Regions from separate parts of the Streptomyces rishiriensis genome, predicted to be linked through region 1. Evidence: riboswitches for the same ligand, from Rfam matches in the RefSeq annotation. Region 1 holds a riboswitch; each other region holds the start of a gene.
The links. A riboswitch is a leader RNA that binds a small molecule or an ion and turns the genes downstream of it on or off. The one in region 1 is predicted to bind S-adenosylmethionine.
Positions count from the first base shown of each region.

Region 2: it holds a riboswitch for S-adenosylmethionine, as region 1 does, so the genes downstream of both, QF030_RS13315 (aminotransferase class V-fold PLP-dependent enzyme) here and thrC (threonine synthase) in region 1, are expected to answer to the same signal.
Region 3: it holds a riboswitch for S-adenosylmethionine, as region 1 does, so the genes downstream of both, QF030_RS36815 (ABC transporter substrate-binding protein) here and thrC (threonine synthase) in region 1, are expected to answer to the same signal.

Region 1 is NZ_JAUSWV010000002.1:3,927,813-3,937,745, forward strand. Features, by position in the region: gene groL (chaperonin GroEL) at 1-164, opposite strand, end outside; gene QF030_RS19845 (cold-shock protein) at 520-726, opposite strand; gene QF030_RS19850 (MoaD/ThiS family protein) at 1,180-1,455, opposite strand; gene thrC (threonine synthase) at 1,574-2,872, opposite strand; SAM riboswitch class I at 2,891-3,056, opposite strand; gene QF030_RS19860 (glucosyl-3-phosphoglycerate synthase) at 3,226-4,170, shown strand; gene QF030_RS19865 (alpha,alpha-trehalose-phosphate synthase (UDP-forming)) at 4,312-5,721, shown strand; gene otsB (trehalose-phosphatase) at 5,709-6,581, opposite strand; gene QF030_RS19875 (DUF3263 domain-containing protein) at 6,612-6,857, opposite strand; partial or broken gene QF030_RS19880 (ABC transporter substrate-binding protein) at 6,922-8,212, opposite strand; gene QF030_RS19885 (ROK family protein) at 8,378-9,319, shown strand; gene nagA (N-acetylglucosamine-6-phosphate deacetylase) at 9,319-9,933, shown strand, end outside.
Region 2 is NZ_JAUSWV010000002.1:2,422,037-2,431,969, reverse strand. Features, by position in the region: gene qcrC (cytochrome bc1 complex diheme cytochrome c subunit) at 44-856, shown strand; gene qcrA (cytochrome bc1 complex Rieske iron-sulfur subunit) at 853-1,914, shown strand; gene qcrB (cytochrome bc1 complex cytochrome b subunit) at 1,911-3,557, shown strand; gene trpD (anthranilate phosphoribosyltransferase) at 3,711-4,775, shown strand; SAM riboswitch class IV at 4,858-4,974, shown strand; gene QF030_RS13315 (aminotransferase class V-fold PLP-dependent enzyme) at 5,154-6,515, shown strand; gene QF030_RS13310 (Lrp/AsnC family transcriptional regulator) at 6,548-6,829, opposite strand; gene QF030_RS13305 (rhomboid family intramembrane serine protease) at 6,826-7,611, opposite strand; gene QF030_RS13300 (hypothetical protein) at 7,785-8,024, shown strand; gene QF030_RS13295 (NYN domain-containing protein) at 8,092-9,435, shown strand; gene QF030_RS13290 (C40 family peptidase) at 9,647-9,933, shown strand, end outside.
Region 3 is NZ_JAUSWV010000002.1:7,758,075-7,768,007, reverse strand. Features, by position in the region: gene QF030_RS36845 (glycoside hydrolase family 16 protein) at 1-739, opposite strand, end outside; gene QF030_RS36840 (antibiotic biosynthesis monooxygenase family protein) at 1,053-1,379, shown strand; gene QF030_RS36835 (VOC family protein) at 1,987-2,412, opposite strand; gene QF030_RS36830 (YciI family protein) at 2,461-3,012, opposite strand; gene QF030_RS36825 (hypothetical protein) at 3,218-3,664, shown strand; gene QF030_RS36820 (SAM-dependent methyltransferase) at 3,681-4,499, shown strand; SAM riboswitch class IV at 4,656-4,766, shown strand; gene QF030_RS40695 (putative leader peptide) at 4,726-4,917, shown strand; gene QF030_RS36815 (ABC transporter substrate-binding protein) at 5,140-6,762, shown strand; gene QF030_RS36810 (ABC transporter permease) at 6,771-7,730, shown strand; gene QF030_RS36805 (ABC transporter permease) at 7,727-8,722, shown strand; gene QF030_RS36800 (dipeptide ABC transporter ATP-binding protein) at 9,064-9,933, shown strand, end outside.

The sequences.
Region 1 (9,933 bases):
ATGGAAACACCATCGTTGGTGATCGTGGGTGCGCCCCACTTCTTCTCGAGGACGACGTTGCGGCCCTTGGGGCCGAGCGTCACCTTCACGGCGTCCGCGAGCTGGTTCATGCCGCGCTCGAGGCCGCGCCGTGCCTCCTCGTCGAACGCGATGATCTTGGCCATGTGAAGTGGTCCTCCCGGACTGGGGTGGATTGCTCCGGACCGCGCTGGCGCCCGCGACGGACGGCTCGCCGGCCTCGTGGTTCCTTGCCCCACCTGGCCTGCGGGCCTCACCGACCCGGTCCTCGTTGTCACTCTCACCTTCAGAGTGCTAACGCCAATGATTAGCACTCGACCCATGAGAGTGCAAGCGCCTCCGCCGGACCGGGCCCCTTCCGGACACCTCCCACGGGGGCCTCGCGGTCGCCGCCGGGCACCCCCGCGCAGTCCCGGGACAGACCGAAGGGCTCGCCCCCCGTGGGAGTGCGAGCCCTTCGTCAGTTGTACAGAAGAACGACGCTTTCAGTCGGCGCGTGCTTCAGCCGGTCGCGAGCCGGACCATGTCCGCCTGCGGCCCCTTCTGACCCTGCGAGATCTCGAAATCGACCCGCTGACCCTCTTCCAGGGTGCGGTAGCCGTCCATCTGAATCGCGCTGTAGTGGACGAAAACATCCGCACCACCGTCGACCGCGATGAAGCCGTACCCCTTCTCCGCGTTGAACCATTTGACGGTGCCCTGAGCCATGCCTAACTCCCCTATTACTGGCCCTTGCACAGATCCACACTTCGCGGATCCGGGTCAGACCTCACCCCCCGGTTGGCTTGGGGGCGTGCGCCGGAACGCGTCGACCGCGGCTGAATGTATCTGTCCAACTGCCGTCTGCAACAGGTCAGTCGGACGAGAATTCCGGACGTGCGGGATCCGGAATGTGGCGAGAATTCGCCTGAATTGAGGGCAAGTCGGGCCCTACATAAGCCGCAAAAGCCACGAAAGAGGCGCGCACATTGGCTGCTTCTTGTCGGGCGTGGGGCGGAGAGAAAAGACGCCGGATCCGTGGATCAGGACCGGGTTCCCCAACTGTACCGCGCTCAACCACATTGAATTGCCCCCTCCGCTTCTATCGCGGAGAGGGCAATTCGATGAACGCTCGGTAATCGCTGTTACCGACGGTTACTACCGATGGGTACTGAACACGGGTCAGCCGCCGGCGACGGCCGGGATGATCGAGACGCCCGCACCGTCCGGAGTCACCGTCTCCAGACCCTGCTCGAACCGGACGTCGTCGTCGTTCACGTACACGTTGACGAACCGGCGCAGCTTGCCCTGGTCGTCCAGGATCCGGGCGGCGATGCCGGTGTGGTTCTTCTCCAGATCGGAGACGACCTCGCCGAGGGTGCCGCCCTCGGCCTTCACCTCGGCGGCGCCACCCGTGTAGGTGCGGAGGATGGTGGGGATGCGGACGGTAACGCTCATGACTTTCGACCTCCGGTCAGGCGGAGCGCCCCCGAAGGGGCGCGGGGCTGCTGGATCGTGCGGCTGCCGCCGGGTGGGCTGCGACCAGCCCCGCGACCCGCGCACGGACATCAGATTCTCAGCCGAGACCCGCGTCCCGGAACGACTCCAGGTTCGGGCGGATGGTCGCGGTCAGACCGGTGCCGGCCACCGCGTCCAGCGTCTTCAGGCCGTCGCCGGTGTTCAGCACGACGGTGGTGAGCGTCGGGTCGAGAAGACCGTTCTCGATCAGCTTGCGCGTCACGCCCACCGTCACCCCGCCGGCGGTCTCCGCGAAGATGCCCTCGGTCCGCGCCAGCAGCTTGATGGCGTCGACGACCTGCTCGTCGTCCACGTCCTCCACCGCACCGCCGGTGCGCCGCGCGATGTCGAGGACGTACGGGCCGTCCGCCGGGTTGCCGATGGCCAGCGACTTGGCGATGGTGTTCGGCTTCTGGGGGCGGACCACGTCGTGCCCGGCCTTGTAGGCGACGGACACCGGGGAGCAGCCCTCGGCCTGCGCGCCGAAGATCTTGTACGGCCTGTCCTCGACGAGTCCGAGCTTGATCAGCTCCTGGAGACCCTTGTCGATCTTCGTCAGCTGGGAGCCGGAGGCGATCGGCACGACCAGCTGGTCCGGCAGCCGCCAGCCGAGCTGCTCGCAGATCTCGTACGCCAGCGTCTTGGAGCCCTCGGCGTAGTACGGCCGCAGGTTGACGTTGACGAAGCCCCAGCCCTCGCCCGCCGGGTCGCCGATGAGCTCGGAGCAGAAGCGGTTGACGTCGTCGTAGTTGCCCTCGATGCCGACGAGCTCGCCGCCGTAGATCGCGGCCATGACGACCTTGCCCTGCTCCAGGTCGTGCGGGATGAACACGCAGGACCGGAAGCCCGCCCGGGCGGCGGCGGCGCCGACGGCACCGGCCAGGTTGCCCGTGGAGGAGCAGGACAGAGTGGTGAATCCGAACGCGCGGGCGGCCTCGATGGCCTGGGCGACGACCCGGTCCTTGAAGGAGTGCGTCGGGTTGCCGGAGTCGTCCTTGACGAAGAGCTTGCCGGCGTCGACGCCCAGTTCACGGGCGAGGTTGTCGGCCTGGACGAGCTTGGTCCAACCAGGGTTGATGTTGGGCTGGTCGGCCACGTCCGCCGGGACGGGCAGCAGCGGCGCGTAGCGCCAGATGTTCGCGGGTCCCGCCTCGATGCGCTTGCGGAGCTCCTCCGTGTCGTAGGAGGAGAAGTCGTAGGCGATCTCGAGCGGGCCGAAACATTCCTCGCAGGCGAAGACCGGGCCGAGGGGCACGCGGTGTCCGCACTCGCGGCAGCTCAACGCAGTGGCCGGACCGAGGTCGACAGCAGAGGACGTCGTAGAGTCGGTGGTGCTTGCAACAGTCTGCGCAGCCATGTGAGGCGAGGCCCTTTCTCCTCATCTTTCTCACGACGCATCTCGCCGTGAGACGGATTTGGCACCTTCCCGAGCCGGGAGCCTCGCGGAGCGGTCACCACGTGGATCGGTGAGCGTTACGAGACCGGCTGGAGGGTTGCCGGGGCTTCATCGGGCCGTATCCCTCTGCCCCTCTGGATGAGCGGTATGAAGTTGTGAACGGGAGCGACCTCGGACATGCGATGGTCATCCGCGTTGTTCAAGACTGTAACCGAAGGCCAGGACAGTTGAGATAGTCGTCCGTACCGCGAGATGGATCACACGGTCACGTCCTGTGCACCCGGTGTGATCAAGACAGTGAGGAGCCGCAGACTGTGCTTCAAGAAACTGAGCGCTGGCTGGCCACCCGCTCCTGGTCCGCGACCGATCGTCCGCTGCACCGGATCCTGGCCGCGAAGCGCGCCACCAACCAGTCGGTGTCCGTCGTCCTGCCCGCGCTGAACGAGGAGGAGACGGTCGGTGACATCGTCGCGATCATCCGTCACGACCTCATGCACCAGGTCCCGCTCGTCGACGAGATCGTGGTCGTCGACTCGGGATCGACCGACCGCACGTCGGAGGTGGCCGCGGCGGCCGGCGCGCGGGTCGTCCACCGGGACGACATCCTGCCGCGGATACCGGCCGTGCCCGGCAAGGGCGAGGTCCTGTGGCGCTCCCTGCTGGTCACCACCGGGGACATCGTCTGTTTCATCGACGCCGATCTGAGGGAGTTCTCCTCGGACTTCGTCTCGGGGATCGTCGGCCCGCTGCTCACCGACCCCGGGGTGGACCTGGTCAAGGGCATGTACGACCGTCCGCTGGGCGGCGCGGCCGGCCAGGGCGGCCGGGTCACCGAGCTGATGGCCCGCCCGCTGCTCAACATGCACTGGCCGCAGCTGGCCGGGTTCGTGCAGCCGCTGGGCGGCGAGTACGCGGCCCGCCGCGGTCTGCTGGAGCAGCTGCCCTTCCCCGTCGGTTACGGCGTGGAGCTGGGCATGCTGGTCGACGCCCTGCACCTGGTGGGCCTGGACGCCCTCGCCCAGGTCGACATCGGCGTGCGCAAGCACCGTCACCAGGACGGACAGGCCCTGGGCCGGATGGCGGCGGCCATCTACCGCACCGCCCAGCTCCGGCTGGCCCGCGGGCACCTGATCCGCCCGTCCCTCACCCAGTTCGAACGGAGCACGGACGGCTTCGAGCCGCGCACCTACTCCGTGGACACCGAGGAACGGCCGCCGATGGCGGAGATCGCGGAGTACGCGACCCGCAAGGTCGCGTGAACCGTCGGACGGGCCGTACACGGCAACAGCGCCGATAACGGCTGTATCCAGCCAGACGCGGCGATATACCGCCGGACACGGCCCGTCCACGCAGCGCGACCGTACGTTTGAGCGTTTCCCGACCGGGCTAGGTTGAGGCGTATGGCTTCCACGCACGACACTGCCCCGACCGCCGAGGTGCTGGTCGCGTCCAACCGCGGCCCGGTCTCCTACGAAGTGCGCGAGGACGGCTCGCTGCACGCGAAACGCGGCGGCGGCGGGCTGGTCTCCGGCCTGTCGGCCATCGGCCCCGACGCGGGCGCCCTCTGGGTGTGCTCGGCCCTCTCCGACGGCGACCGGGAGGCGGTCCTGCGCGGGGTCGGCGAGGAGGGCGTGCGCATGCTGGCCATTCCGGCCGACGTGCACGCCGACGCGTACAACGGCATCGCGAACTCCGTGCTCTGGTTCGTCCACCACCTGCTCTACCAGACGCCGCTGGAGCCCGCCTTCGACGCGGAGTTCCGCCGGCAGTGGGCGTCGTACGAGGCCTACAACCGGGCGTTCGCGGAGGCGCTGGCCCAGGAGGCGGCCGACGGCGCGGCCGTCCTCGTCCAGGACTACCACCTGTGCCTGGTGCCGGGGATGCTGCGTGAGCTGCGCCCGGACCTGCGCATCAGCCACTTCTCGCACACGCCGTGGGCGCCGGTGGACTACTTCGCGCTGCTCCCGGGGGACGTCCGCGAGCAGTTGCTGCGCGGGATGCTCGGCGCGGACCGCCTGGGCTTCCTCACCCGGCGCTGGGCGGACGCGTTCTCCGCCTGCTGCACGGAGTTCGTGGGCGGTCCCGGCCGGACGCGGATCGGCGTGCACGGCCTCGGCGCGGACGCCGACTTCCTGCGCGAGCGCTCGCACCGGCCGGACGTCGACGAGCGCATGGCGGCGCTGCGCGCGGAGATCGGCGAGGGGCGCAGGACGATCGTCCGGGTCGACCGCACCGAACTCTCGAAGAACATCGTGCGCGGGCTGCTGGCCTACCGGCAGCTGCTCGACGACCACCCGGAGTGGCGCGAGCGGGTCGTCCACGTGGCCTTCGCCTACCCCTCCCGCCAGGACCTCGCCGTCTACCGCGACTACATGACCGAGGTACAGCGCCTGTCCGAGGAGATCAACGACGCCTACGGCACGCCCGGCTGGACCCCGGTCCTGCTGAACCTCAAGGACGACTTCGCCCGCTCCCTCGCCGCCTACCGGCTGGCCGACGTGGCCCTGGTGAACCCGATCCGCGACGGTATGAACCTGGTCGCCAAGGAGGTGCCGGTCGTCTCCGACGAGGGCTGCGCGCTGGTGCTGTCCCGGGAGGCGGGGGCCTACTGGGAGCTGCGCGAGGACGCGATCACGGTGAACCCGTACGACGTCCTGGAGACCGCCGACGCCCTGCACGAGGGGCTGACCATGAAGCCGGGGGAGCGGGCCGAGCGCACGAAGCGGCTGTCCGCCGCGGCGACCGCGCTTCCCCCGGCCCAGTGGTTCCTGGAGCAGCTGAACGCCCTGCGGGAGATTCAGCCGAGCTGACCGGCCAGCTCCCGCAGCAGGCTCACGACCCCGGCGGGCCCGGCGACGACGAGGTCGGCGCGCTCCGCCAGTTCGCCGACCTCGGTGCTGCCGCTGCACACCAGCAGCCCGGGAACGCCGTCCGCGCGGAGTTTCTCCACGGCGGCGAAGGCGGGCAGGTCGCCGAGGTCGTCACCGGCGTACAGGACGGACCGCGCGCCGGTCTCGCGGACGTGCTCCAGCAGGGCGACGCCCTTGTCCATGCCCGGCGGGCGCAGCTCCAGGACCATCCGGCCGGGTTCGACGATCAGGCCGTGCCGGCCGGCCAGGTCGGTGAGCGGGGCGCGCAGGGCTTCGAAGGCGGCCCGGGGGTCGTCGGCGCGACGGGTGTGGACGGCCACGGCCCGGCCGCCCTTCTCCTCGACGGCGACGCCCGGCGGGTCCCCGGCGGCGGCCAGGACCCGCGGGAGTTCGGCGCGGACCGCGGCCACTCCCGGGTGCGGTGGCGGGGCGCTGAGGGCGCCGGTGCGGGCGTCCCAGCGTTCGGCGCCGTAGTGGCCGAGGACGCAGAGGTGCTCCAGTCCCTCGGCCCCGGCGAACCCGCCGTGCCGGACGGCGACCTCGGCGGGCCGTCCCGTGATGACGGCGACTGCGGCGACCTTCGGCGCGAGGGCCGTCAGCACCGGGACGGCGTCGGGGTGGGCCCGGGCGTCCGCCGGGTTCTCGACGATCGGGGCGAGGGTGCCGTCGAAGTCGAGCGCGACGAGGGTGGTGGAGGGCCGGCCGAGAATCGCGTCGAGCGCGGCGCGGCCCGCCGGTGTGACCGGAACCGGAAGGGGGAGAGGTTCGGGTTCCGTGGAGTGCGTCTCGTGGGTGCCCATACGGCGACGATAGCCAACGCACGCCCGCGGCTAACGCTCCCCCCGCCTCGCCTCCCGCACCCTGCGCAGTCTGTTCACCGTGACCGGGTCGTGGGCCAGGGCGCGGGGGTCGTCCAGGAGGGCGTTGAGGAGTTGGTAGTAGCGGACCGGGGACAGGTCCAGTTCCTCGCGTATCGCCCGTTCCTTCGCGCCGGGGCCGAGGAACCCGCGCCGCTCCAGGGCGAGGACGTCCCGCTCCGCCGCCCCCAGCTCGTCCGCTTCCGCTCGCCGCTCCATGTCCGCACGGTAACGCCCGCCACCGACAGCGGCCCGGCGGCCCGGTGTGCTGTGCCCCGGCGGCTCAGCCGTCGGAGCCGGATTCCAGGGTCGTGGCCGTGGTCTGGAGTTCGCCCAGGACGCCCGCCGGGTCGCCGTTCGCGGTCACGGCCCGGCCGATCCGCTTCTTGATCTCCGCGCTGACCCTCGCCCAGGAGGTCCGTCCGACGGGATAGGTCTCGGAGAGCGGGAGCTGCTCCAGGAAGGGCTTGAGGTCGGCGTCCTCCTTGGCCGCCTCCATGACCTGGGAGGCCGAGTTGGTGACCGGCAGCAGATCGTACTCACGGGAGAAGTCGAGGACGTTCTTCTCGCTGTAGACGTAGTCGAGGAAGTCGCCGACCTGTTCGGCGTGGCCGTTCTGCTTGAAGGCGGTCATCCAGTCGGCGACGCCCATGGACACCTTGGTCGGGCCTGCGACGCCGGGCATCGGCACCATGCCGAACTTCACGCCCTTGCTCTCTGCCGCCTTCATCAGCGAGGGGTGCCCGTTGAGCATGCCCACGTCGCCGGCGGCGAACGCGGCGAAGGCGGCGGCCCGGTTCAGCTTGTCCGGCGCGACCGGCCCGGTGAGGCCCTTGCCGACCAGCTCGTCCTTCAGCCAGTCGAAGGTCTCGACGTTCTCGGTTGGAGTCGATGCTGTAGGCGCTGACGGTCTGGGTGTAGCCACCCCCGCCGCTGAGCATCCACTGGAGGGTCTCCGCCTGCGCCTCCTCGGAGCCGAGGGGCAGCGCGTACGGGTACTTCACGCCCTCGTCCTTGAGCGCCTCCGCGTCCTCGGCGAGCTCGGCCCAGGTGGTCGGCGGGGTCAGACCGGCCTTGGCGAAGAGGGTCTTGTTGTAGAACAGCAGTCGTGTGGAGGAGGCGAACGGCATGCCGTACTGCACCCCGTGCACCTCGCCCGCGTCGGCGAGCCGGGAGACGAAGTCGGCCTCGACGGGGATGGAGAGCACGTCGCTCACCTTGTAGAGCCGGTCGGCGGCCGCGTAGTCGGCGTAGGCGCCGATCTGGGCCATGTCGGGGGCCTTGCCCGCGTCGACCATCGCCTTGACCTTGGCGTCCACGTCGTTCCAGGAGTAGACGCTCACGTCGACGGTGACTCCGGGGTGGTCCTTCTCGTACGCCTCGACGAGCTTGTCCCAGTACTTCTGCGAGCTGTTGGCGCTGCTGTCGCCGTAGTCGGCGGCGACGAGTCTCAGCGTGACGTCGTCGGAGTCTCCGGACAGTCCGCAGCCGGTGAGGACCGCGGCCATGCCGAGGGCGGACACCCCCGCGACCGTTCCCGTGATCGTTCCTGACTTCCGCGCCCGCCGCTGCACCGTGAGGCTCCCAACTGATTGATCATACCAATGGACCGTTATCCGGATTAAGGTCTACACCACCCATGTGGACTAGACCTCTTTCGGGCCTCCGGGGCGGCACGGTACCCCCCACACCCGTGAGTGGACTAGACCTCTTACCGGTCCTCGGTCCACACTGTCCCCGTGAGACATGTCATCGCCCTCGACGTGGGCGGCACCGGGATGAAGGCCGCCCTGGTCGGCGCGGACGGCGCCCTGCTGCACCGGGCCCGCCGGCCCACCGGCCGTGAGCGCGGACCCGACGCGGTCGTGGCCGGCATCCTCGACTTCGCCGCCGAGCTGCGCGCCCACGGCGTCCGGCAGTTCGGCGAGCCCGCGGCCGCGGCCGGCGTCGCGGTGCCTGGCATCGTCGACGAGACGAACGGCGTCGCCGCCTACGCCGCCAACCTGGGCTGGCGGGACATACCCCTGCGCGCCCTGCTCGCCGACCGCCTCGGCGCGCCCGTCGCCCTCGGGCACGACGTGCGCACCGGCGGCCTGGCCGAGGGCCGGATCGGTGCCGGCCGGGGCGCGGACCGCTTCCTCTTCGTGGCGCTCGGCACCGGCATCGCGGGCGCGATCGGCGTCGACGGCCGGGTGGAGGCGGGCGCCCACGGCTTCGCGGGCGAGATCGGCCACATCGTCGTACGGCCCGGCGGAGTCCCGTGTCCGTGCGGACAGCGGGGCTGCCTGGAGCGTTTCGCCTCGGCGGCGGCGGTCAGCGAGGCATGGGCGGCGGCCTGCGGGGATCCGGGGGCGGACGCCGCGGACTGCGCGAAGGCCGTCGCGTCCGGCGACCCGAACGCCGTCCGGGTCTGGCAGACGGCCGTGAACGCGCTCGCCGACGGCCTGGTCACCGCCCTCACTCTGCTGGACCCGCGCACCCTCGTCATCGGTGGCGGCCTCGCGGAGGCGGGGGAAACCTTGTTCACACCACTACGGGACGCGGTCCGCCGGCGGGTGACCTTCCAGAAACTGCCGGCGATCGTCCCGGCGGCCCTGGGCGACACCGCCGGCTGCCTGGGCGCGGGCCTCCTGGCCTGGGATCTCCTCGACACAACCGACGGCATGGAGGTATCACCCTGATGGCCACCCCCCTAGGGGCGCGGGGAACTGCGCGACCAGCCACCACGCACCCGCAGCCCGCGACCGGCGCACGGAGGCGGGTGCTCACCGGCGCCAGGGTGGTACTCCCCACCGGCACGGTGCCCGGCGGCCGCGTCACGATCGACGGCACGAAGATCGTCGACGACGCCCCGCACCGGACCCCGGACGGGGACGTCGTCGACGTGACGGGCCACTGGCTGGTCCCCGGCTTCGTCGACCTGCACAACCACGGCGGCGGCGGGGCCTCCTTCTCCGGCACCGCCGAGGACGTGCAGAAGGCCATCCACACCCACCGTCTGCACGGCACCACCACCCTCGTCGCCTCGACCGTCACCGACGACATGGACTTCCTGGTCCGCCAGGCCGGTCTGCTCAGCGAGCTGGCCGAGCAGGGCGACCTGGCCGGCATCCACTTCGAGGGCCCCTTCATCTCGCCGTGCCGCAAGGGCGCGCACTCCGAGGCCCTGCTGCGCGACCCGGACCCGGCCGAGGTGCGCAAGCTGATCGACGCGGCGCGGGGCCGGGCGAGCATGGTCACCCTCGCGACGGAACTCCCCGGCGGCCTGGACTCCGTACGACTGCTCGCCGAGCAC
Region 2 (9,933 bases), 1.5 Mb from region 1:
ATCCCACGCATCGACGCAGAAGATCCTGACACCGGGGTAATCCGTGAAAAAGCTCTCCGCACGACGACGCCATCCGCTGGCGGCGCTCGTCGTCCTACTCCTCGCGCTGGCGGCCACCGGGGGGCTGTACGCCGCGTTCGCGCCCGCGAGCAAGGCGCAGGCAGACGACACCGCCCAGTCCCTCGCCATCGACGAGGGCAAGAAGCTCTACGCCGTTGGCTGCGCCAGCTGCCACGGCACCGGCGGTCAGGGGACCTCCGACGGCCCGAGCCTGGTCGGCGTGGGCGCCGCGGCCGTCGACTTCCAGGTCGGCACCGGGCGCATGCCCGCGGCCACTTCCCAGGGCCCCCAGGTGCCCGAGAAGAAGGTCATCTACTCGCAGGCCGAGATCGACCAGCTCGCCGCGTTCATCTCCTCCCTGGGCGCCGGCCCGTCCGTCCCGACCGACGCCGAGTACGGCCCGGAGGGCGCGGACATCGCCAAGGGTGGCGAGCTGTTCCGCACCAACTGCGCGCAGTGCCACAACTTCACCGGCAAGGGCGGTGCCCTCACCAAGGGCAAGTACGCCCCGACCCTCGAAGGCGTGGACCCGAAGCACATCTACGAGGCCATGCAGACCGGCCCGCAGAACATGCCTTCCTTCCCCGACACCACCCTGTCGGAGCAGAACAAGAAGGACATCATCGCGTACCTGCACGCGGTCAACAGCGACGAGACGAACAACCCCGGCGGTCTGGAGCTGGGCGGCCTCGGGCCGGTCAGTGAAGGCCTGTTCGCCTGGATCTTCGGTCTCGGTGCCCTGATCGCGGTCGCCGTCTGGGTCGCCGCTCGGACCGCAAAGGCCAGGAAGTCATGAGTAGCAAAGACATTCCAGAAGAGAACCTGCCCGTTGAGCAGGGCCACGCGCACGGCAGCGCCGTAGGCGTCGCGGACGAGCAGAACCCGTTCGCGGACCCCGGTCTGCCGCCCCACGAGCACCGTGTCCAGGACATCGACGAGCGGGCCGCCAAGCGGTCCGAGCGTGCGGTCGCGTTCCTGTTCACGCTGTCGATGCTCGCCACGGTCGGCTTCATCGCCTCGTACGTGGCGATCCCCGCCGACAGGTCGATCTTCGTGTTCCCGATCGGCCACCTCAGCGCGCTGAACTTCGCGCTGGGTCTGACGCTGGGCACGGCGCTGTTCACGATCGGCGCCGGCGCGGTCCACTGGGCCCGCACCCTGATGTCGGACGTCGAGGTCGCCGACGAGCGGCACCCCATCGCCGCGTCTCCCGAGCTCCGCGCGAAGGTCCACTCGGACTTCAAGCAGGGCGCCAAGGAGTCCGCGCTCGGCCGTCGCAAGCTGATCCGCAACACGATGCTCGGCGCGCTCACCCTGGTGCCGCTGTCCGGTGTCGTGCTGCTGCGCGACCTCGGGCCGCTGCCCGAGGACAAGCTGCGTCACACGCTGTGGGCCAAGGGCAAGCTGCTCGTCAACATGAACACGAACGAGCCGCTGCGTCCCTCGGACGTCGCCGTCGGTTCGCTCACCTTCGCCAAGCCCGAGGGCCTGGAGGAGCACGACGAGGAGTTCCAGAACGAGATCGCCAAGGCGGCCCTGATGATCGTCCGGCTCCAGCCGGACAACATCAAGGACAAGCGCGAGCTCGAGTGGTCGCACGAGGGCATCGTGGCGTACTCGAAGATCTGCACCCACGTCGGTTGCCCGATCTCCCTGTACGAGCAGCAGACGCACCACGTGCTGTGCCCCTGCCACCAGTCCACCTTCGACCTCTCCGACGGTGCCCGAGTGATCTTCGGTCCCGCCGGCCACGCCCTGCCGCAGCTGCGCATCGGTGTGAACGACGAGGGCTATCTCGAGGCGCTCGGCGACTTCGAAGAGCCCGTCGGTCCTGCTTTCTGGGAGCGCGGATGAGCACCAACGACAAGACCGAGAGCAACGACTCCCGCGAGCGCGGGAAGGCCCCGGCCGGCGAGCGGATCGCCGACTGGGCCGACGGCCGGCTGGGGATCTACACCCTCGCCAAGGCCAACATGCGCAAGATCTTCCCCGACCACTGGTCGTTCATGCTGGGTGAGATCTGCCTCTACAGCTTCATCATCATCATCCTCACGGGTGTGTACCTGACGCTGTTCTTCCACCCGTCGATGAACGAGGTGGAGTACCACGGCAGCTACGTCCCGCTGCAGGGACAGCTGATGTCGGAGGCGTTCAGCTCGACGCTGCACATCTCCTTCGACGTGCGCGGCGGTCTGCTCATCCGGCAGATCCACCACTGGGCGGCGCTGATCTTCCTCGCCGGCATGTTCGTGCACATGATGCGGGTGTTCTTCACGGGCGCGTTCCGCAAGCCGCGTGAGATCAACTGGCTGTTCGGATTCCTGCTGTTCGTCCTGGGCATGTTCACCGGTTTCACCGGTTACTCGCTCCCGGACGACCTGCTCTCCGGCACCGGTGTCCGCTTCACCCAGGGCGCGATCCTGTCGATGCCCATCGTCGGCACGTACATCTCGATGTTCCTGTTCGGCGGGGAGTTCCCCGGTCACGACTTCGTGGCGCGGTTCTACTCGATCCACATCCTGCTGCTGCCGGGCATCATGCTCGGCCTGGTGGTCGGCCACCTGATCCTGGTCTTCTACCACAAGCACACGCAGTTCGCGGGCCCCGGAAAGAGCAACAAGAACGTCGTCGGCATGCCGCTGCTGCCGGTGTACATGGCCAAGGCCGGAGGCTTCTTCTTCCTGGTCTTCGGTGCCATCGCGGTCATCGCGGGCATCGCGCAGATCAACCCGATCTGGGCCATGGGCCCCTACCGTCCGGACCAGGTGTCCACCGGCGCCCAGCCCGACTGGTACATGGGCTTCGCCGAGGGCCTGATCCGCTTCATGCCGGGCTGGGAGATCAACCTCTGGGGCCACACCCTGGTCCTGGGCGTGTTCATCCCGCTGGTGCTGTTCGGTGTCCTCCTCGCGATCCTCGCTCTCTACCCGTTCATCGAGTCGTGGGTCACGGGCGACAAGCGCGAGCACCACATCCTGGACCGGCCGCGCAACGCCCCGACGCGCACCGCGCTGGGCGTCGGCTGGGTCACGATGTACATGATCATGCTGGTCGGTGGTGGCAACGACCTCTGGGCCACCCACTTCCACCTGTCGATCAACTCGATCACCTGGTTCGTCCGGATCTTCTTCATCGCCGGACCGGTCATCGCGTACATCGCCACCAAGCGGATCTGCCTCGGCCTTCAGCGCCGGGACCGGGACAAGGTGCTGCACGGTCGCGAGACCGGCACCATCAAGCGCCTGCCGCACGGTGAGTTCATCGAGATCCACGAGCCGCTCAGCCAGGAGCAGCTGCACACCCTCACGGCGCACGAGCAGTACGAGCCGGCCGCGATCGGCGCCGCCGTCGACGAGAACGGCGTCGAGCGCAAGGTGACGGGCAAGGAGAAGCTCCGCGCCAAGATCAGCGGCGCGTACTTCGGTGAGGACCAGCAGATTTCGAAGCCCACCGTGGAGGAGTACAAGGAGATCACGAGCGGCCACGGCCACCACTGATCGCTGAGGCGTCGCCACGCCGCAGGAAAGGGCCCCGTCCGGTCTTCGGACGGGGCCCTTTGCCGTGCCCACGGGCTGGATAGGGTGGGGTGCACCTCGTGACGAGGCGCACGACGGCACCCGACGCACACGACGACACACCCAGGAGCGGCTATGAGCGCTGTGACCCCCGCTGGAGGCGACACCGCGGCGGGCCGTTCCTGGCCCGAGGTGCTGAACGGTCTGCTGTACGGACGCGACCAGGACGCCGACGCCACCTTCTGGGCGCTGGACCGGATCATGCGCGGCGAGGCGACCGACGCGCAGATCGCCGGGTTCGTGGTGGCGCTGCGGGCCAAGGGTGAGACCGTCGCCGAGATCAACGGGCTCGTCCGGGCGATGTACGAGCACGCCAACCTGATCGAGGTGCCCGGCCAGACCGTCGACATCGTCGGCACGGGCGGCGACGGTGCGAAGACGGTCAACATCTCCACGATGTCGGCGATCGTCGTGGCCGGCTCGGGCGCCACGGTGGTCAAGCACGGCAACCGGGCCGCCTCCTCCGCGTCCGGCGCCTCGGACGTCCTGGAGAAGCTGGGCGTCAATCTGGAGCTGACCCCGCGCCGGGTGGCCGAGGTGGCCCAGGAGGCCGGGATCACCTTCTGCTTCGCGATCAAGTTCCACCCGGCGCTGCGTCATGTGGGCGCCGCGCGCGGTCAGTTGGGCATCCGCACGGTGTTCAACGTGCTCGGCCCGCTGACCAACCCCGCCAAGGTGCGGGCCCAGGCGGTCGGGGTCGCGGACCCGCGGATGGCGCCGGTGGTCGCGGGCGTCTTCGCCGAGCGCGGCAACTCGTCCCTGGTCTTCCGGGGTGACGACGGCCTCGACGAGCTGACCACGACGGCCACGTCCCATGTGTGGGTCGTCCGTGACGGCAAGGTCACCGAGGAGACCTTCGATCCGCGCGACGTCGGGCTCGAGCTGGTCCCGGTCGAGGCCCTGCGGGGCGGGGACCCGTCGTTCAACGCGGAGGTCGCCCGTCGCCTCCTGGAGGGCGAGAGCGGCCCGGTGCGGGACGCCGTGCTCCTGAACTCGGCGGCGGCGCTGGTGGCCCTGGAGCCGGGCTCCGGGACCCTTGCCGAGCAGCTGCGCGGCGGCATGGACAGGGCGGCCGAGTCGATCGACTCGGGTGCGGCCAAACGGGCGCTGGACCGCTGGGTCGCCGCCACCAACGCGTAGCGCCACGGCACCACCGACGGCCGTCCCGCGATCCGGACACGGGTTGCGGGGCGGCTCCCCCTTCACGTACGTTCCTGTACCAGGTCATGAGTGACAGTCATGAGGCCCCGGCCGACTGTCCGGCAACCCTCCGTCCGTGGCGGGGTGCCCCGGGTGAAGACCAGGCCGTAGGCAGCGAGGTCTACGGCAAGCGCGGACCCCTCGCACTCTTCTGAGTGAGCACCACCAGGGGTCCTGGTCGTTCGAGGGAGCCTTCTGTGAGCAAGCGAATGCGATAGGGCGTAGAGCCCCGCCTCCGCACCCCCTTTCACCTTCCTCCGTGCTCGAGCCATGCCCGCTCGCACGGTGGTTCGTCCTTGCCTCTCACGGGAGTTCCCCATGTCTGTCTCCACCGCTGCCGCCGCCCGTACCGTTTGTGCTCCGCTGCCCGTTCTCGGCAGTGATGTCACGGTTCCGCTCGTGACGGGCGGCGAGGTCGCCTACGCCGCGCTCGACTACGCGGCCAGCGCCCCCGCCCTCCAGCGCGTCTGGGACGACGTGGCGGCCTACGCCCCGTACTACGGCAGCGTCCACCGGGGCGCCGGCTACCTTTCGCAGCTGTCCACGGACCTCTTCGAGAACGCCCGCAGGACGGTGGCCGAGTTCCTGGACTGCCGCTCCGACGACCAGCTGGTCTTCACCCGCTCGACGACGGACTCCCTCAACCTGCTGGCGCGGGCCCTCCCCGCGGACTGCGAGGTCTTCGTCTTCGAGACGGAGCACCACGCCTCGCTGCTGCCCTGGCAGGACGCGCGGGTCACCTACCTCGACGCCCCGCGCACCCCGCGCCAGGCCGTCGAGACGCTGGAGCGGGCCCTGGCCGGCCGTGACCCCCACGGCCCCGCCCTGGTCTGCGTCACCGGCGCCTCGAACGTCACCGGCGAGCTGTGGCCGGTCCGCGAGCTGGCGGCCGCCGCGCACGCGCACGGCGCCCGGATCGTCCTGGACGCCGCCCAGCTGGCCCCGCACCACCCGGTGTCCGTGCGGGACCTGGACGTCGACTGGGTGGCCTTCTCCGGTCACAAGCTGTACGCGCCCTTCGGCTCCGGCGTGCTGGCCGGCCGCGCGGACTGGCTGGTGGCGGCCGACCCGTACCTCGCGGGCGGCGGCGCCAGCCGCAAGGTCACCCGGCGCGAGGACGGGGGAGTGGACGTGGAGTGGCACGAGAGCGCCGCCCGCCACGAGGCCGGCTCCCCGAACGTGATCGGCGCCTACTCCATCGCCTCGGCGTGCAAGGCCCTCGCCGAGGCGGGCTTCGACAGGCTGGTCGCCCGGGAGGAGTACCTGATCGCGAAGGTGCGGGAGGGTCTGGCCGGAGTGCCGCAGGTGAAGGTGCTGTCGCTGTTCGGCGACGACGCGCCGCGGGTCGGCGTGATCTCCTTCGTCGTCGAGGGCTGGAACAGCTCCCACTTCGCCGCCGCGCTCTCCGCCGAGTACGGCATCGGGGTCCGCGACGGCCTCTTCTGCGCCCACCCGCTGGTCCGCACGCTGCTGGGCAGCGAGCCCCAGAGCCAGGGCGAGTGCGGCGCCCCCGAGGCGGCTCCCGGCGAGAAGTCCCTCAACGCGATCCGGGTGAGCTTCGGCGCGGGGACACCGGACGAGCACGTGGACCGCTTCGTGAACGCGGTGCGCGAACTGGTGAGCGACGGCGCGCGGTGGCAGTACCGGACGGAGGACGGCCGCTGCGTGCCCGCGGTGTGAGCGACGGTCCGCCGGAGGCGGTGGTCAGCCGGTCAGGAGTCCAGCCCGATCGCGAACGCCGCCTCCAGGTCGTGCTGGGAGTAGGTACGGAAGGCGACGTGCGTGTCCGTGCCCTCCACCCCGGGGATCTTGCTGATGCTGCCCGGGATGACCTCGGCCAGGTCCTCGTGCTCCTTCACCCGCACCATGGCGATCAGGTCGTACGTCCCGGTGACGGAGAAGACCTCGCTGACGGAGTCCAGCGAAGCGATCCGCTCCGCGATCTCGGGAATCCGGTCCACGCTGGTCTTGATGAGGACGATCGCGGTGATCACGGCTGGTTCTCTCCCTCGGGGGCCGGGGCTGGGGCGGACTTCACTCTAGTCGCCCGCCCGTCTCCCGCCGCCGCCCCTCCGGGGCCGCCCCTGTGGCCCTTCTTCGTCCCGAAACGGGCCCACGCGTAGAGCAGCCCCAGGCCGAAGCCGACGAGGTGCGCCAGGTAGGCCACCCCCGGCCCCTGGGCGGCCCGTCCCGCCGCCACCCACTGGAGGGCCGCCCAGAAGGGCAGCACGACCCAGGCGGGGAAGCGCAGCGGCAGGAAGAACAGGAACGGCAGAAGACTGGTCACCCGGGCCCGGGGGAACAGGTACAGAAACGCCCCGAGGACCGCGGAGATCGCCCCGGAGGCGCCGACCAGGGACTGTGCCGACCCGGTGTTGGCGGCGGCGTAGCCCAGCAGGGCCAGGTAGCCGCAGCCGAGGTAGAAGAGCGTGAACTCGACGCGGCCCATCCGGTCCTCGGTCATCGTTCCGAAGACGTAGAGGAAGAGCATGTTGCCCAGCAGGTGTACCCAGCTGCCGTGGACGAAGAGGGCCGTGGCCGGGGTGAGGGCGGCCCGTGGCGCGCCTTCGAAGAGCTCGGCGGGCACCACCCCCCAGCGCCGGAAGTAGGCCCGCTGCGCGGCCAGCAGCTCGTCGCCGGAGCCGTACACGGGATTGAAGCCCGAGGCGGGCCCGATCAGGAAGACCAGGCAGCACAGGGCGATCAGTGTGCAGAGGACCGGCGCCGGGCGGTTGCGGACCGCCCTGCCGACCGTCCCGTTCCAGTTGCCGATCATGGGTACAAAGCATGACGTAACCGGACGCGCTCGTCCGGACCGCCTCGCCGCCGCGGACGGGTGGGCGGCGAGTACCCGCCAGGCCGTAGGGTTACGAGCCATACACGCGGGGGAGCCTCCGGCCCGACCCCGGCGACCGCGAGCACGACACCAGAAGGAAGTGGAAAGCCACGATGACGGTTCCCCTGCCGACCGCCGCGACGCGGTGGCGCTGCACGCTCTGCGGCAATCTCACGCGGTTCGACGTGACGCGCTCGTCGAAGGTCGTCGAGTACGTGCACCTCGACCTCGCCGGTGAGCCGAAGGTCGAGGAGCGCGACGTGGTCAGTGAGACCATCGAGTCGGTGCGGTGCCGCTGGTGCAACGCGGTGGACCAGGTAGAACTCGTGGATCGGCCGGGCGCCGGTTCCTGACGACGGGGTCCCCCGCTCGAGCGAAGTCGAGAGCGGGGGAGGCCCGCACAGTATTGGGGTGTGACGGATGGTGGAGAGCGCAGGCGGGGGGCCGGGCGACGGCGCCGCCGAGATGCTCGACCGTCCGCTGCCGGACGGTGTGCGGCGCAGGGTCGTGCAGATCGTCTCCGACGGCTTCGGCGGGCTGACCGTCGGTGAACTGCCCGTCCAGTTGCGGCAGTACGCCCGCTTCGCGCCGAACCGGCGGGCGAAGTTCGCGGGCAACGCGATGGCGGCCGCGCTGGAGACCGATCCGCTCTTCCGGCAGCGCATCGCCGAGAAGTTCAGAGAGGCCCAGCCGGAACTCGCCGGCGCCCTCGACTCCGGCTCGTCGACCCCGGCCGCGGACCCGCACGAAGTGGCGGCCGCGGCCTATGTGCTGCGGCCCGTCGGCTGGGTGAAGCTGGTCACCGCGGCCGGCGAGGAGGCCCAGCGGGCGGACGCCGAGCGCGCCGGCGAGGAGAGCCGGGCCGAGCTGGAGCGGTTGCGCGAGGAGCTGGACCGGGCCCGTGAGCAGACCCGGACCGGTACCGAGGGGCTGCGTGCCGAACTGGACGCGGCGAAGAAGGAAGCGGAGTCGCTCCATCGCAAGCTGCGCTCGGCCCTCAGTGACGTCAAGCGGGGCGAGGCCGCGTTGCGCAAGGTGCGCGGCGAGCTGGAGACCGTGCGCACCGAGGGGCAGGCCCGGGTGTCCGCCGCGGAGAGCGAGTCCCGGCGGCTGAAGGCACGGCTCGGCGAGGTGGAGGCGGCCCTGGAGGCCAGCCGGCGGGCGGCCCGCGAGGGCCGCAGTGTCGAGGACGTGCGGCTGAGGCTGCTGCTGGACACGGTGCTCGACGCGGCCCAAGGGCTGCGGCGGGAACTGGCGTTGCCGCCGGTGTCGGTGCGTCCGGCGGAGACCGTCGACGCGGTCGAACCGGGACGAATGACCCCGAAGGACATCGCCACCCGCGCTCTGTCGGAGAACGATCCGGCCATTCTCGACCAGTTGCTCGCGCTGCCCCAGGCCCATCTCGTCGTCGACGGCTACAACGTCACCAAGACCGGGTATCCCCAGATGCCGTTGGAGAAGCAGCGGCTCCGGCTCCTCGGACAGCTCTCGCAGCTCGCCGCGCAGACGGGCGCCGAGGTCACCTGCGTCTTCGACGGGGCCGAACTGGTCGCTCCGGTGCTGCTCGCGCCGCCGCGCGGGGTGCGGGTGCTGTTCTCCAAGCCGGGTGTCACGGCCGACGAGCTGATCCGTCAGCTGGTGCGGGCCGAGCCGCCGGGCCGGCCGGTCATCGTCGCCTCGACCGACCGCGAGGTGGCCGACGGGATCGCCAAGGCGGGTGCCCGACCGGTGGCTTCCGCGGTGCTTCTGAAGCGACTGTCCTGAACGTCGAAGTTGCGTGCACAATGCCTGAATTGGCTGGATCGTCACGCAACGTAGCGTCAATCGAGCATGACTGCATGTGAGTTGATTGAAAAAACTGCGTTGCGTGATGGGTTTTTTTCTCCTGAGGATTTGAACTGATCACGGCGAGGTCACTAAGGTCAGGGCTCGAATCTCCACACGGGTGATCACTCAAAAGAAGGAGCCCGTCTCCGTGGCGTCCCACCGTCGACCGAAGCAGCCGAGTCGCGCACGTGTGACCGTGCTGACCACCGCAGCCGCCGCTGCCGTCGTTCTGAGCTCTCAGGCAGCCAACGCGGCGCCCGCCGAGAAGCTCACCAAGGACGAGGTCAAGACCAAGGTCGACAAGCTCTACGAAGAGGCGGAGCAGGCCACCGAGAAGTACAACGGGGCCCAGGAGAAGCAGGAGAAGCTCCAGAAGGAGATCTCCACCATCCAGGACAACGTCGCCCGGGGGCAGGCGGAGCTCAATGAGCTGCG
Region 3 (9,933 bases), 3.8 Mb from region 1:
CGAGGTCGGCCGGGGTGCGCCGCTGATAGACGGTGCCGTCGACGGACCAGGTGATGGCGTTCGGGCTCCAGTCGACGGCGAAGGTGTGGAAGGCGTCGGCGAAGGCCTGGCCGCCGGGCAGGGTGTACCCGGCCCCGATGCCCCCGGAGCCGGAGTATCCCGGGCCGTGCAGGGTGCCGTGGACGGTGGCCGGCTCGAAGCCCACGTTCTCCATGACGTCGATCTCGCCCGAGGCGGGCCAGCCGACCTGGCCGATGTCGTTGCCCAGCATCCAGAAGGCGGGCCACATGCCCTGTCCGCGCGGGACCTTCATCCGCGCTTCGACCCGGCCGTAGGTCGTGGTGAACCGGCCGGCCGTGTTGAGCCGGGCCGAGGTGTACTCACAACGGCCGTACCAGCACTGGTAGTTGTCCGGGTTCTCCCGGCGGGCGGTGATCACCAGATGGCCCTGGCCGTCCAGAGCGGCGTTGCGGTTGCCCGCGGTGTAGTACTGCCGCTCGTGGTTGCTGACGTTGTCTCCGGTCTCGACTTGCCATCGGGCGCCGTCCACGGCGGCGCCGGCGGGACCGTCGAACTCCTCGGAGAACGTGACGGCGGCCGCCTGAGGGGCGGCGGCGCCGGCGGACGATTCCGCCGCACTGAGGGACAGACCCAGCGCGGATCCGGTGGACAGCGACGCGAAGACGAGGATCGAGGCCAGCGACAACAGCAGGCGCCGGGGCGGGCGCGGAGAGGCCATGGCTCTCCCTTCCTGGCACATGACGGACAGTCACGACATGGTCATGACATCCGTGGGCGCGGCCGGGCGGCTCGCCGCTGACCGCGCCGTATGGGTGGGGGGTGCGAACCGGCCCTGGCGGGGGCTTAGTTCACTACGTGATTTAAGAAGTGAGCAATAACCCTGTCAAGGGTTTGGTCTGGACCAGATTCGGGAGAGCATCGCCCCGGCCGGAACCCGGCGTCACGCAGTGGGTGGTCCGCCCTGGCCGCAGCCGGGCGTCACGAAGGGGGTGGTCCGCCGCCCGGGCGTCATGGGAGGGCAGGATGGGAGCATGAGCGTAGTCAAGATCAACGTACTGACCGTCCCGGCGGAACAGCGGGAGGTCCTCGAGAAGCGGTTCGCCGCGCGAGCCCACGCCGTCGAGAACTCGGACGGCTTCGAATGGTTCGAGCTGCTCCGCCCGGTCGAGGGCACCGACACCTACCTCGTCTACACGCGGTGGCGTGACGAGGAGTCGTTCCAGGCATGGCTCGAGGGCCCGATGAAGGCCGCCCACCGGGGTGGCAGCACGGAGGGCGAACGGCCCAAGCCCGCGGCATCGGGCTCCACCCTGTGGTCCTTCGAGGTGGTGCAGCAGGCGGCTCCGAAGGGCGAGTGATCGCTCGCGGGCGGGTGGAGGCCGTGCCGCCACCCGCCCGGGCCGTCGCCGCGGTGGACGGCCGTCCCGGTCGGCGCCGCCGCGGCGGTGGGACCTGCCGAGCACGGCGAGCGCGTCCCTCCGAAACCCGTACCGCTCGCCGCCGCAGCGGGCTCGGGAAAGGTGGCGCCGGTCAGCTCTTCGGACACACGCCACAGGCGCAGCCTGGTGGGCGAGCACCGCCCGCAGGCCTCCGAGGCACTGGGCGCGACGGCCCGCCCGAGGTTCGTACGGCCCGCCCGAGGTTCGTACAACTTCCCGAACTCGCCGGCATCCGCCCGAGCCCGGCGAGGAGCGCCTGCCGGTAGGCGGCGGTCCGCCCGGCCCGCTCCTCGGCGGTTCACGACGGGCAGCGCCGGGGCGACGCGCGGCAGGCGCGCCGGACCGCGCGCCCTGCCGGTCTTCGCGGCGCCGGCGCCGCACAGCCACTCCGGGCTCGCCGTGAACGGCCCGCTGCCACCGGAGATCACCGAGGCCCGGGCTGGACGACGTGTTCGCGTCCGCGCTACGCGGGTGCGAGCCGGAAGAGAAGACAGCGGGGACAGAGGGCCGCCGGGCACACCCCTGCTCAGACGACCGGCTGGCCGATGCCCAGGAGGTTTCCCTCGCTGTCCCGGAACCAGACCGCGCGTTCCCCCCGAGCACCCTTGCCCGGATAGTTCCCGTCGATCTCGGCGATGCCCTCCTTCGTGGCGAACCCGGGCACGTCGACCTCTTCGAACACCACGCCCCGCCGCTTGAGCTCCGCCACGACCGCGTCGAGATCGTCGACCTCCCATCCCATCTGGGTGAAGGTGCCCGACGAGGCTCCCGTCGACGTGAACAGGGCGAACTCCGTCCCTCCACATCGGTACAGGAGCCCGCCGGGCCGTTCGTCGACGGGCTCCAGACCGAGCCGCTCCGCGTAGAAGCGCCGCGCCCGGTCCAGATCCCGGGCCGGAAGCCTGGTCGCCACGCGTCCCCGGGCCAGAAGGTTCCTGTCGTCTGCGTTCATGCCTCCACTGTCACGCAACACCGCGCCGGACGGAGGGCGACCCCGGGGTCATGACGGCCGGCCGCCGAACTGCCAGGCATGGACTTCGACGTCGGCATACCGTTCCGGAGCCAGGACGGCGCGCGCCGCGTCCGGGTCCGAGGCTCTGAGCAGCACCGCGGCGCCCACCCGGGTGACGCCGTCGTCGGACAGCAGCGGGCCGTACGCGATCAGCTCGTCGCGGTCGGCCGGCACATCGAGGCCGGCGTCCCGCTCCGGGCCGAGACCGAGCACCAGGTACCGGTCGCCACCGGTCCGGCCACCGGGGAAGTCCCACATGGTGCGCCCCAGCAGGTTGTGCCACCGGCGCAGCAGCACGTCCCGGTAGACACCGGCCTGGTAGTTGGGCTCGTCGAAGGCGAACGCGCGGGCGGCGGCGGCATCCGGGAGGTCGACGACGTGCACACTGCCGGTGGGCGTGCCGTCGGCGGCGGCGAAGGTCGGTCCCCGGGCGATCATCTGCGCGGCGTACCCGTCCATGTAGGACCAGTGCTTCTCCAGCAGCTCGTCGCGCAGGGCGGCGGAGTCGGGCCGGTCACGGTGGTAGCAGAAGAACTCCATAACGGCAGACCCTTCCCAAGTCGGCCCGGTATCTCAACAGGCTTTCGGCGAGGACGACCGCAGGCACGGGTTTCCTTACGGGGACGGGTGACGCGAACGCCCCCGTGCCGCGTGGCCCGGACGCCGCACGGCGCCGGTCGGGCCGACCGGGGCTGGGCCGCCCCTCGGACCCGGGGCGGGCGGCTACGAGGAGACCGTGCCGGACGTGCCGGATCCCGCCCTGCCGGAGCTCTGCGGCGACGGTCCGGCCGAGTCCCGCGACGCCGACCTCGACCAGGAGATCACCCGCCTCGCGCGCACCGTGGACGCGGCGGCCGCCGGCGAGCCCTGGGACGGCGACGCGCAGGGCGCGCTGCCGTCGTCCCTGCGCCGCCGGCTCCGGCACGCGCCTTCCGGTACGGCCGCAGCCGACGACCGCACCCCGCCGGCCCGAGGCCCTGTTGCCGCGCAGCAGGAGCAACCGGTCCGCGCGGTGCCCACCGTCACGGCGGTCACGCCACCGGCACGGCCGTCATCGACGGCGGAGCGTGGCCATGCGCACCCGGACGTTCCGGTGAGAGCACTGTTCGAACCCGCCGAAAATGTGAACGGATGTACGTCACGGGGTCGTTGGGACGTAGGTTGTGGCTCGAACTGCCCACGCCTCGGCTGAAAGACGGACACCCCTCATGACCGACGACGATGTGACCACGCCCGGATCAGCGGCACCTCAGAAGATCGACACCTCGGTGCCGCACTCGGCCCGCATCTGGAACTACTGGCTGGGCGGGAAGGACAACTACCCCGTCGACGAGCAGGCCGGTGACGCCTACACCGCCGTGTTCCCGGGCATCGTCACCATCGCCCGCAGCAGCCGGGCGTTCCTGCGCCGCAACATCACGTACCTGGTCTCCGAGGCGGGCGTCCGGCAGTTCCTGGACGTCGGAACCGGCCTGCCGACCGCCGAGAACACCCACGAGGTCGCCCAGCGGCTCGCCCCCGAGACCAGGATCGTCTACGTCGACAACGATCCGCTGGTCCTGGCCCACGCCCGTGCCCTGCTCTACTCCACCGCGGAGGGCGCGACCTCGTACGTCGACGCCAATGTGCTGGAACCGGAGCGCATCCTGGCGAGCGCCGCCGAGACACTGGACTTCAGCCGTCCCACCGCGCTCATCCTCAGCAACATCCTTGGCCACGTCGCCGACCACGACCAGGCCCGCTCCATCGTCACCCGCCTGATGGCGGCACTGCCGTCCGGCAGCTACCTCTCCGTCAACGACGGCTCGCGAGGCATCGACCCGGTCTTCGAGGCGGCCCAGGACGCCTACAACGAGAGCGGCGCCGTCCCGTACAACCTGCGCACCGTCGAGGAGATCACGGCGTACTTCGACGGACTCGAGCTCCTGGAGCCCGGAGTCGTCCCGGTCCCCCTGTGGCGCCCGGAGGTCACCTCCCCGGCTCCGGCCGTCATCGCCGAACACGGCGGCCTCGCCCGCAAGCCGTAACAACCCCCACGCCGGCGTACCGACCGTCACCGGACGGGCCGCCGGTCGGCCCCGATGCCGCTCCGCCGCACCGGCTGTCACGACCCGTGCGGCGGAGCCGTGCAACTCTCCTACCGATATTGACGGATAATCTCAGCACTCCGTAAGATCGGCCCCGGCATCGAGTGTCAGCAACGAGCCCTGGCTAGCTGACCGGCAACCCTCCTTCCGCGGTGGGGTGCTCCAGGTGAAAGCCCGGCAGGGTCACCGACTCTGCAAGCGCGTGGCCCCGGTTCAGGGGCCTGAGACGGGGAGGACCAGCGTGCGGCACAGCGGCAACCTGAGCGCCTCGATCGCGACCGCGGCCCTGTTCTGCGGATTCTCGCGCCGACGCCACATCGACCTGCGCCGTTCCGCCAGCTGTCTGTGTCAGGGCTGACCACGCCCGACCTCGCAGGCTGACCTCCGCCACGGCGCGGTCACCTCGCCGTCGCCGCCCGTCGATCCGCCACGGTCGATCCGCCACCGGCGTCGGCATCCCTCCCCTGAACAGTTCTGAGCAGTGCCGACCCCTGTGCGGGGCCGGCACCCTCCGCGCATCCCCATGGCCGCGTCCGGCACCGGCATGTGTGCGGTGACCCTGGAGTAGGAGAACCATTCCGTGACAGCACATCCGGATTCCCGTACCCCCCGGTGGGCGGCGCTCGCCGCACTCGTGACCAGCAGCCTGCTGCTCAGCGCCTGCTCGTCGAGCGGCAGCGGCAGTTCGAGCGGCGAGGGCGGCCGCCCCAAGTCGGGTGGCACCCTGACCTTCGCGGTGAGCTCCGACGCCGGCTGCGTCGATCCCCAGCAGGTGGGCAGCAACGACACCATCTACTCCCTGCGTCAGATCGTCGACTCCCTGACGGACCAGGACCCCAAGACCGGCAAGATCGTGCCGTGGCTCGCGAAGAGCTGGGAGGTCAGCTCCGACACCACGACGTTCACGTTCCACCTGAGATCCGGAGTCACGTTCAGCGACGGATCGCCGCTGACCGCCCAGGTGGTCAAGGAGAACTTCGACGCGGTGCCGAAGCTGGGCGCCCTGGCCACCCTCGCCCAGGGGTACCTGAGCGGTGTGGAGAGCACCACCGCCGTCGACCCGCTCACGGTGCGGGTGAGGTTCAAGCAGCCCAACGCGCAGTTCCTCCAGGCCACGGCCACCCACTCGCTCGGCATCGAATCGTCGGCGAGCGTGCGCAGGAGCCCCCAGGAGAAGTGCAGCAAGGGAGTGGTCGGATCCGGGCCGTTCGAGCTGAACGGCTATGTGCAGAACCAGTCGATCACCCTGGCCAGGCGCGCCGAGTACGCCTGGGGTTCCTCGCTGTGGACCAAACAGGGCGCGGCATACCTGGACAAGCTGGTGTTCAAGGTGGTGCCCGAGGCGGGTGTGCGCACCGGCAGCCTCCAGTCCGGCCAGGTGGACGCGATCGGCAGCGTCGGCAGGGCCAACGAGGCGGCGCTGCGGGGCGGCGCCGTGAACCTCCAGCAACGAGCCAACCCGGGTGTGGTGTTCAACCTGGGACTCAACAACTCCCGGCCGCTCCTGAAGGACGCGAAGGTGCGCCAGGCGATCCTGTTCGCCATCGACCGGCAGCAGATCGTCGACGCCGTGTTCCCGACCGGCACCGAGCCGGCGACCAGCATCCTGGCGCGCACCACACCGGACCACACCGATCTCGGCTCGGACCTGGCCTTCGACGCGGCCAGGGCGAAGTCCCTCCTGGACTCGGCCGGTTGGAAGGCGGACGGCGACGGCGTCCGGGTCAAGGACGGCAAGAGGCTGAGCCTGACCGTCAAGTGGTTCGCCAACGCGGCCACCAACCAGCCCGCCCTGGAACTGATCCAGCAGCAGCTCAAGGCCGTCGGCGTGGAGGTGGTGCTCAAGCAGCTCCAGATCGCGCAGTTCTCGCCGACTCTCCAGTCCGGCGACTTCGACGCGGTGTGGGGCAACGTGACCCGCGCCGACCCGGACATCCTGCGCAGCTCGTACTCCACCCGGCTGGCCAACTTCTACCACCTGCCGGCCGGCCCGCTCGACTCCGCGCTGACCCAGCAGGCCGCGACGACCGACGCGGCGAAGCGCAAGCAACTGGTCGCCCAGGCACAGCAGTTGATCGTGCGGAACGCCTACGCCGTGCCCGTGGTGGAGCTGCAGACCCAACTGGGGGTGGCGAAGAAGGTGCACGACCTCGACTTCGACGCCTCCAGCCGGATCCAGCTGCACGACACCTGGATCGGGTAGCGGCCGGCATGCGTCCCTATGTGGCCAAGCGGCTCGCGCAGGCCCTCGGAGTGCTGTGGGCGGCCTACACGTTGTCCTTCCTCGTGCTGGACTACCTGCCCGGAGATCCCGTCTCGGCGATGGCCGGCGCGGGAGCGGACACCGGGCAGGTCGATCCCGCCCAACTCGCGTCGCTGCGGCACGAGTACGGCTTCGACAAACCGGTTCTCGCGCAGTATGCCGACTACCTCGGCAGGGCGGTACGCGGTGACTTCGGCGACTCGGTGTCCACCGGCCGACCGGTGACCTCGACGCTGGCCGACGCGCTGCCGCAGACCCTCCAGCTGACCGGGGCGGCGCTGCTGCTCGCGGTGGTCCTCGGCGGCGGGCTCGCCGTGCTGGCGACCTACACCACCCGGCGATGGCTGCGGCAGCTGCTGCTGTCGTTGCCCCCGCTGGGGGTGTCGGTACCGACGTTCTGGGTCGGGCTGGTGCTCGTCGAGCTGTTCTCCTTCCGGACGCGGCTGTTCCCGGCGTTCGGCAACGACGGGCTGCGGGGCCTGGTCCTGCCCGCGGTGACCCTGGCCGTCCCGACCGGCGCCCTGGTGGCGCAGGTGCTGGCCAAGAGCCTGCTCACGGCGCTGGACCAGGCCTATGTGGAGACCGCCCGGGCCAAGGGCGCCGGCCGGCTGCGGATCCATCTGCGGCACGCGCTGCGCAACGCCTCGCTGCCCGCGCTGACGGTCGTAGGACTGCTGGCCGGCCAGCTGATCGCCGGCTCGGTCGTCGTCGAGTCGGTGTTCTCCCGCGACGGCCTGGGCCGGGTGACCGCCGCCGCGGTCACCGTCCAGGACATCCCGCTGGTCCAGGGCGTCGTGGTGTTCGGGGCGCTGATCTTCGTGACGGCCAATCTGATCGTCGATCTCGTCTACCCGCTGCTCGACCCGCGGATCGTGGTGGCGGCGAGCAGGAAGGTGCGCCCCGCATGAGCCGGACACTTGCCGACGGTGTCGCCGCCGGAGCCGACGGCGCAGAGGGAACGGACGCACCCGGAGCAGCGACGGGAGCGGCCGAAACGGTCGGAGCGGCCGGCCTGGCCCGACCGTTGGATCCCGGTGCGGAGCCGGGACCCGCGAATGCCGGTCCCGGCTCCGGACCGAGACGGTTCCTGAGGTTCCTGCTGCGCAGGCCCGGGCTGCTGGCCTCGGTCCTGGTGCTGGTGCTGGTGGTGCTGGCCGCTTTCTGGCCAGGGCTGTTCACTTCACAGGACCCGCTGCACGGCGTGCCTGCGGAGAACTTCCGAAGCCCCAGCGGCGGGCACTGGTTCGGCACCGACGAGCTGGGACGTGACGTGTTCTCGCGCGTGGTGCACGGCGCCCAGCTGTCGCTGAAGGCGACCCTGATCGCGGTCGGGTTCGCGTTCGTGGTCGGCGGTCTCATCGGCCTGGTCGCCGGGTTCGTGGGCCGCTGGGTCGAGGACGTGCTGATGCGCTTCGTCGACGTACTGCTGTCGATCCCCTCGCTGTTCCTGTCCCTGGCCCTGGTCACCGCGCTGGGCTACGGCACGGTGAAGGTGGCGGTCGCGGTCGGCATCGCCAGCGTGGCCGGCTTCGCCCGGGTGACCCGGGCCGAGGTGCTGCGGGTGCGCCAGGCGGTCTTCGTCGAGGCCTCCCGCTCCTGCGGGGCCCGCTGGTACTCGGTGCTGGGACGGCACGTACTGCCCAACGCGGCGGGCCCGGTGATCGTGCTGGCCACCCTCGAGTTCGGCGCCGCCATCCTCGCCGTGTCGTCACTCAGCTTCCTCGGTTACGGGGCGCCTCCACCGGCGCCGGAGTGGGGCACGTTGATCTCGGACGGGCGCAACTACCTGGCCAACGCCTGGTGGCTCACCGCGCTGCCCGGACTGGCGATCGCGGCGACGGGCCTCGCCACCAACCGCCTCGCGCGGGCGCTGGACGGCGAATGGGCCCGGCAGCGATGACCGGCCCGACGAACCGACCCGGGACGGACGAACCCGCGACATACGTGAGCGTGACGAACAAACCGGAGACGGACCTGACCGTGACGGGAGAACCCGAGACGGACGCACCCGAGAGAGGAGGAGAACCCGTGACCCGCGAGGCCACCACCGCCCAGCCCGTGCCCGACCGGCCCGTGCCCGACCGGCCCGTCATCAGCCACAGCGCGAACGGCCACAGTCCGACCGGTCGGGCCACTGCCGACGGAGCCGCGACCGACGAGTTCGCACCCGACGGAGCCGCGACCGACGAGGCTGCCGCGGACGAGGTCCAGCGGGCCGAAGCTTCGGACGACGAGCCCGCGTTGCTACAGGTACGCGGCCTGTCGGTGTCCTACCGCACCCGCGGCGGCACCGTGCACGCGGTACGCGGCGTGGACCTCGACGTGTGGCCCGGGCAGGTCACCGCGGTGGTCGGCGAGTCGGGTTCCGGGAAGAGCACGACCGCGCACGCGATCACCCGGCTGCTGGCGGCCAACGGCGGCATCGACGCCGGGACGGTCCGCTTCGGCCGGCACGACCTCACCGCACTGTCGGAGCGGGAGCTGCGTGCCGTACGCGGCGCGCGGATCGGTCTGGTGCCGCAGGACCCGACGGTGTCGCTGAACCCCGTCAAACGCGTCGGTGAGCAGGTCGCCGAGGTGCTGCGGATCCACGGGCTGGCGACCCGCCGCTCCGCTCCGTCGGCCGCGATCGCGATCCTGGACCAGGCGGGGCTGCCCGACGCGGCCACGCGCGCCCGGCAGTACCCGCACGAACTGTCGGGCGGGATGCGTCAACGGGCCCTGATCGCGGTCGCCATCGCCGCCAAGCCGCAGCTGATCATCGCCGACGAGCCGACCAGCGCCCTCGACGTCACCGTTCAGCGGGTGATCCTCGACCACCTCCAGCACCTCACCGAGGAGTCCGGCACCGCCGTGCTGCTGGTGACGCACGATCTCGGCGTGGCCGCCGACCGGGCGCAGCGGATCGTGGTCATGGCCGGGGGCCGGGTCGTCGAGGCAGGGCCCACCCGGGACGTCCTGGAGAACCCGCAGCACGCGTACACCCGGCGGTTGCTGGCCGCCGCGCCCAGTCTCTCCACGGCCCGGCCGCGCACCGTCACATCGGTGACCGCGCCGGCCCCCGGCGAGGCACCGCTGGTGGAGGCCCGCAACCTGGTCAAGGAGTTCCGG